Regions from separate parts of the Ruegeria sp. CDSB114 genome, predicted to be linked through region 1. Evidence: riboswitches for the same ligand, from Rfam matches in the RefSeq annotation. Region 1 holds a riboswitch; the other holds the start of a gene.

The links. Region 1 has a riboswitch for cobalamin ahead of AC2FIP_RS00340 (DUF1636 family protein). Riboswitches for the same ligand answer to the same signal wherever they lie in the genome.
Region 2: another riboswitch for cobalamin. It lies ahead of AC2FIP_RS13725 (hypothetical protein); the one in region 1 lies ahead of AC2FIP_RS00340 (DUF1636 family protein).

What each region holds. Positions count from the first base shown of each region.
Region 1 is NZ_JBXWOT010000001.1:68,419-71,823, forward strand. It holds gene cobN (cobaltochelatase subunit CobN) at 1-322, opposite strand, end outside; gene cobW (cobalamin biosynthesis protein CobW) at 326-1,381, opposite strand; gene AC2FIP_RS00340 (DUF1636 family protein) at 1,384-1,758, opposite strand; cobalamin riboswitch at 1,853-2,059, opposite strand; gene AC2FIP_RS00345 (hypothetical protein) at 2,708-3,405, shown strand, end outside.
Region 2 is NZ_JBXWOT010000005.1:137,107-140,511, reverse strand. It holds gene rsgA (ribosome small subunit-dependent GTPase A) at 1-244, shown strand, start outside; gene AC2FIP_RS13730 (alpha/beta hydrolase family protein) at 269-1,126, opposite strand; cobalamin riboswitch at 1,266-1,485, shown strand; gene AC2FIP_RS13725 (hypothetical protein) at 1,569-1,973, shown strand; gene AC2FIP_RS13720 (protein-tyrosine phosphatase family protein) at 1,975-2,475, opposite strand; gene AC2FIP_RS13715 (DNA polymerase III subunit gamma/tau) at 2,632-3,405, shown strand, end outside.

The DNA of each region.
Region 1 (3,405 bases):
GGGCCAGTGCCAGAACCTGCTGCAACCCGTAGGACCAGTAGGGCACGCCACCGATCAGGCGGATCAGAATGCCTTTGGCGCCCTCAAGCGTTTGTTCGACATAAGTATCGACCGACAGGGGATGTTTCAGCGCTGTCAGATTGGCCAGCCGCAGGGTCGGCATCCGACCTTCGGGTCCGCCACCACGATGCCAGCCTGCCGCGAAAGCGCCAAGGTCACTGTCGGAAAAGGACAGCACCACCAGATCCGCCGGGTTCTGGCCCAGATCGGTTGGGGTCTCCGTTTCCTCTAACCCATGGCTTTCGCGGAAGACGACGTGCATGGCTTACTCGGCGGCCTCGGTCACACCCACGAGGATTTCGCGGATTTCAGCCTCTTTGATATCGTCATGTTCGGCGATGACCACCAGACGCGAGCGACGCTCTTCACCTGGCTCCCACGGGCGGTCGTACTGATGACGCACACGGGCCCCGACTGCCTGCACCAAAAGGCGCATGGGTTTGCCGGTAACAGCGGCATAGCCTTTGACCCGCAGGATGTTCAGTTCATTCGCCAGACGTTCGATATTGGCGACCAGCTGGGCCGGATCGGTCTGTTCCGGCAGCTCGACAATGATGCTTTCGAAATCATCATGCTCGTGATCGTGATGGCCATCGTGATGGCTGGGACGCGCCTCCATGTCATCTTCTGCAGCGGCCTCAAGCCCCAGCACAATACGTACATCCACAGCGCCTTCGGCCACTTCGACCACGGGCAGAGGGCGCGGGGCTTCAGCTGCGATGATTTCCTTGGCCTTGGCAACACCCTCGGGACCCGCCAAATCAGGCTTGGTCAGCAGAATGATGTCGGCGCAGGAGATCTGGTCCTCGAACACCTCGGATAGCGGCGTTTCGTGATCAATCGAGTCATCGGCCAGGCGCTGGGCATCCACCGCAGCGACATTCGGGGCAAAGCGACCGGCGGCCACAGCTTCGGCATCGGCCAGAGCAATTACGCCATCCACGGTGATTTTCGAGCGGATATCCGGCCAGTCGAACGCTTTCAGCAGCGGCTTGGGCAGGGCCAAGCCAGAGGTTTCGATCAGAATGTGATCGGGGCGCGGCTCTAGCGCCATCAGCGCCTCGATGGTCGGGATGAAATCATCTGCCACGGTGCAGCAGATGCATCCATTGGCCAATTCCATGATGTTTTCCGCCGGGCAATCGGGGATCGCGCAGGATTTGAGGATATCGCCATCGACGCCAACATCTCCAAACTCGTTGACCACAATGGCCAGGCGCTTGCCCTGCGGGTTCTGCATCAGATGACGCACCAGCGTGGTCTTGCCCGAGCCCAGAAAGCCGGTGATCACAGTGACGGGCAGTTTTTCGAGATTGCTCATATCTAAGCTCCAATCGGGGGAATGCGGGCCGCACAGTTTTTGCGGAAATGTTCAGGACGTTCGCGCCATTTAACGAGGCCATCTTGGGTCGCGAGATATTTGGTCGCGCCTTCAACAATGGTCTCGACATGATCGGTTTCATCGAGATGCTCATAGACAAAGGTCCAACGTTTGGGTCCGCCACGCAGCACAATCGAGCAGCCCTGATCGCAATTTGAAAGGCATTCTACTGCCTTCAAAGTGACGCCATCAGGAAGTTCTGCCTGCTCCAACGCCTTGTGCAGCAACGCCCCAGGACGATCTGCATCATTCTCGACGGGCAGGCCGCGGCGGCAGGTCGTGCACACCAGCAGTTCAACAGGTGTGGTCTCGGTCATGTCTCTCATCCCCCCAAATCCTCTTCGCGGGGGACGGGGTTTCATGCGGGCCACGTATTGCGACATGGGCCCGACACCGGATCACCCCGTCCGGTTTCAACTTCGGATGTTGGCAGGTCTCCCGGCTTGCGGATGTCAGAGGCTGGCCTCTGGCAGATGTCCCGCCTTCCCGGCCTGTCTGGCCAGTGGCTTTGGGCACCCTCTCCGGTCACGGTCGCGGGGGCGGCTGCGTTTGACGGATGACCGCTGACGCATTCCCTTTTCATCTGCATGTGCAGACACCAACGGATGGGACATGCGGCACGGGCAGGGGGCTTGTCAAGCGCGGCAGACGCACGGAAATCATCGAGAATGGAAAAGCGACCTGCCAATGCCTGTCAGCGGCATGTTTGGTCAGCCATATGCAAAATGACCGCAGGCGAATTTGGGCTTTGCGCCTCGAAGATATCCAGACGAAAGGATTCGCGGGCCCGTCACTTCAAAGGGCATATCGCGTGGAATCGATAGAGCGGTCAAATTTACCGGCCGAGCCAGTGAGTTCACCGCCTTCTGATCAATCCGGTGCCAAGCTTCACTCAGCAAAGCACTGCTGTAGCGAGACGGCGTGTCGCAGGCTCGAAAAGCCGAATGCGAAGCAACTGTTTGAAAGTATTGGAGGCGAGTACCGGAATCGAACCGGTGTACACGGATTTGCAATCCAGAAAGAGAGACAGCAAAAACAATGGCTTAGGGGTGCAAAATACCCCCTGACAAAAAGTGAACAAAAAGCGAAAGTTTCAAAGCCAAATTCGCCGGTTCAAAACGAAAAAGGCCCCGTCACAGCGGCAACTGTGAACCGGGGCCAAATAGAAAAAGCCTGTCAGCTTTCGGAAGACTTTAGCACGGGCCAATGCCTTACCGCAAACGCTCAGTCAGCTTTTTCGCGGCCTCTGACCGGTGAGGTGGTCCATTGAGCTGGCGCATTGCAAACGAATGCGCCGAGCGCCGCTTTGGTAGCGCCGCGCGTAAGCAAATCATCATGTTCCTGGCCGACAAGGCGAGCGATGACGGCTCGGGTATCTGGTGTTCCAAGGGGACGATCCAGCGCCACACAGAGCTGAGCGAGAGCACAGTGAAGCGCACCATCATCGACTTCCTGCGCGAAGGCATTCTGATCGAGACGGGGCGGCGGCAATGCAAGAACGGCTACACCGTCATTTACCGCATCGTTCTGGAGCGCGTGGCCGCGCTCGAACCCACGGCTGAGCCCGACATTGAGGCGGGGTCCACCGTGAACCCCGTCCAGCCTGAACCCGGTACGGGGTCCACGGTGAACGGGGTACGGGGTTCACGGTGGACCCCAAACCATCCCAAAACCATCCATAAACCACCTACGCGCAAGCGCGAGGCGGCGGAGGAGGAGGTTGAAGATCTTGAATCTGAGAAGGTCCTAGCGGCCTATCCTCAGGACAGGATCCGAGACCGGAGAGCTACTCTGCGCTTGATCTCAGCGACGGTGAAATCCGGGGTAAAGCCCGATGACCTGCTGCAGGCGGTCAAAGCCTATGCCAACGAAACCGAGGGCTACACGCGCAGCAAGGTGTGTTTCTCCGACAATTGGTTCAAGATGCGACGTTGGGAAAAAGGGCTCGCCCAGATACAGGCGGA
Region 2 (3,405 bases), on a different contig from region 1:
TCTGGAATTGGCTGCAAGGTGCCGGTTCTCAGATTGCCAGCACCAGGCCGAACCCGGTTGTGCTGTGCAGGAGGCGATTGCCAATGGCGTGATTGAGCCCGACCGGCTGGCGCGCTGGCACAAGCTTCGGCGCGAAGATCAGAGGAATTCCGAGACCCTCGCGCAGTCACGGGCACGTGACAAAGCCTTTGGCAAAATGGTGCGATCCGTCATGCACGACAAAAAGTCCCGCAGCAGACACTAAGCGTGACAAAAAGGCGCCTCGTTTTCAGGCAATCAACCGGGGCCAAACCGCCCGGTTTCTGCGGGCAAAAGCGCCAATATGACCGATCTCAGGCGCTCCGAATTCATTCGGAGACAGCAGATGTCGCCGCGCCTTCGGCCCATACAGATCGGCAAGCCGCCAGACTGCGTCTGGCGGCACCATCTGGTCGTCCTCGAAGGCGAACAGGTCCACCGGCGTATTCGATTGCGCCCATCTCGCTTCGGGCAGAGCGTCACCGATCTGCGGCACATAATTCTGCGGCGCCGTGCACCAGCTGCGCCATTGCCAATAGACCGGGCCCGGCAAATCGGCACCGATCCCCACAGCTTTGCCCGGCAGATACCCCAGTGCATTCACTGCCAGACGCCCGTGGCCGTGCCAAAACAACCACGCCAGCCCGCGATAGGGCCAGGGATGGTCGGACAGAGTAACCAGCCCCGAACATACACAGATCATCCGGTCGATCTGATCAATGTCTGGCTGCACCGGCCCCAGCAAGCCGCCAAGGGAATGACCGATGCTCCACTGCAAAGCGTCCGGGAACCGCCTGCGCATCTCAGCCCGTGCGGCGGGCATGTCGACCAAGGCCCAATCCGCCATGGTCACCTCGGAGGTTTTGATTTTGTAGCGCAGCGAATGCCCGAAATCGCTGTAGTCATAGGTCAGACAGGCAATACCCTGTTCGGCGGCCAGCCAACGGGCAAAATGCTGGTAATATTCGCGCGGCACTGCAGTTGCGCTGTGAATCACCACGGCGATCTTCGACTCGGATGCAGGCAGATACAGCCGTGCCGACAGGCTGGCAGAGCATGAGGCAAAGTCAAAGTCCTTAGTCTGGACGCAGGGCGTGGTATCAAGCATGGCGCTTCCGACAAATTCTGAACTACTCGGTTCACTCAACAATCGGCCCGATTTCGGCCACCAGAGTCAAGATTTCATCAAGATGACCAAACGTCCGGTTTGAACCCCAACAGGTGGCTTGACTCGGGGTCTGCATAGCCGCTAGCGATGTGGTGATGGTTCTTGCCCCGGAATTGGGGCGGGATGAAAAGGGAACACGGTGCGGTCTGCCCCGGCGATGCCGGAAAGGGCCAACTCCGCGACTGCCCCCGCAACTGTAAGCGGTGAGCAATGCCGAAATACCACTGGCCCCAGGGCTGGGAAGGTCGGCAAAGCGACGACCCGCAAGTCAGGAGACCTGCCATCGTATCGAAACCGAAACTCGGGCGGGGTGTCCGGGCAGGTCGTCAGCGCGCTGTCACACCTGATCCTCACCCTCCGTCCTGCGCGCGGAGGGCGCATTATGATCTGGAAGACAAAAACACACGAATTCACCGCAACCGTCTGTCAGAGGACCGGGAAACCCTGCCCCGCCCTTGCCCGAATGGCACGCGCCATGGCCGAGGCGATGGCGACGGCAAGGCCTGCGACATCCAAAACATTCGAGGTCGAAGGTACCAGCGATCTGACCCATTGCACCGAAGGCTGCACGGCCCGTTTTCGGGCCCAATCAGAACAGATCAGGGTCTATTGCGGCACCAGCACAGACACGCCGACAGAAAAGCTGGACGCCTATGGCGACATGATGTTCGGGCCGGAGTTCATCCAGAAATCCGCTGGTTTTCTGTCAGAACCACCCTGTGCGATGCTCGACGTATCGACCCTGCCGCCGCGCAGCGACAGTATTCCGTATCAAGTGTCTGCCTGATTCAGGGAAGGGTTCGGGCCGGCAACCCGGCCCAGTCCTTTTGCGCTTCGGTTTCCACCACGCAGGGCCGCACTGCACGCAACCGCCGAAGCGCTTGGTCAGGCGCTTCGCCGCATTCCACCATTAGCCGCATCACAACCATCCCCGAGCGTCCGCACCCACCGCGGCAATGCACCAGCACCTTGCCGCCACTGGCAAGGACATGTTGGGCGGCGGCGCTGGCTTGCGGCCAAAGCGCCTCAACCTCAGGCGTGGGGGCGCCGAAATCGCGGATTGGAAGGTGGACCCAGGCAATCCGTTCGCACTGCAGGTCCGCCTCGAATGACAGCCCGCCAGAATGCTGGAACTCATCCAGAGTAATCATCGAGATGACCAGGTCCGGCGCCCAATCCCGGATTACTGCGAAATCCCCAGCATAATCGCCCGTGACACCCGGCAGTGGGCACAGAGCGATCTGCCCTTTGCCCAATCCAAGAGGGTGAATTGCAAAACTCTCCAACACAGCTCCTTTTCCTGCATCACCACATGGGGCTAAAGCCCCTCATGATTTACCGGCTCTGATGCAACTTGCCAAAACGAAATTCCTTTTCGCGCGCGGTGGACGCGGACGGCGGGGGTCTCTACGCTGCAAACCTGACACGAATCCAACAGAGCAGACATGACCGACACGCCCAGCCCCGCCTATCAGGTTCTCGCGCGGAAATACCGCCCGGAAACTTTTGCTGACCTCGTCGGTCAGAACGCAATGGTGCGCACGCTGAAAAACGCGTTCGAGGCCGACCGGATTGCACAAGCCTTCATCATGACTGGCATCCGCGGCACCGGTAAGACAACCACGGCCCGGATCATCGCCAAGGGCATGAACTGCATTGGCCCCGATGGCGAAGGCAAGCCCACGACCGAGCCTTGCGGCCAGTGCGAACATTGCGTCGCCATCATGGAAGGTCGCCATGTCGACGTGATGGAAATGGACGCCGCCAGCCGAACCGGCGTGAATGATATCCGCGAAATCATCGACTCGGTCCGATACCGCGCCGCCAGTGCGCGCTATAAGATCTACATTATCGACGAGGTTCACATGCTTTCGACCAGCGCATTCAACGCGCTGCTCAAGACGTTGGAAGAACCTCCTGCGCATGTGAAGTTCATCTTTGCCACGACCGAAATCCGCAAAGTCCCGGTGACTGTTCTGTCGCGGTGCCAACGATTTGACCTGCGCCGGATCGAACCCGAGGACATGATTGGCCTGCTCAATAAGATCGCAGCGGCTGAGAATGCACAGATCGCGGATGATGCCCTGGCGCTGATCACCCGCGCGGCCGAGGGGTCGGCGCGCGACGCAACATCGCTGCTGGATCAGGCAATCAGCCATGGGGCCGGTGAAACCAGCGCCGATCAGGTGCGCGCGATGCTGGGTCTGGCCGACCGGGGC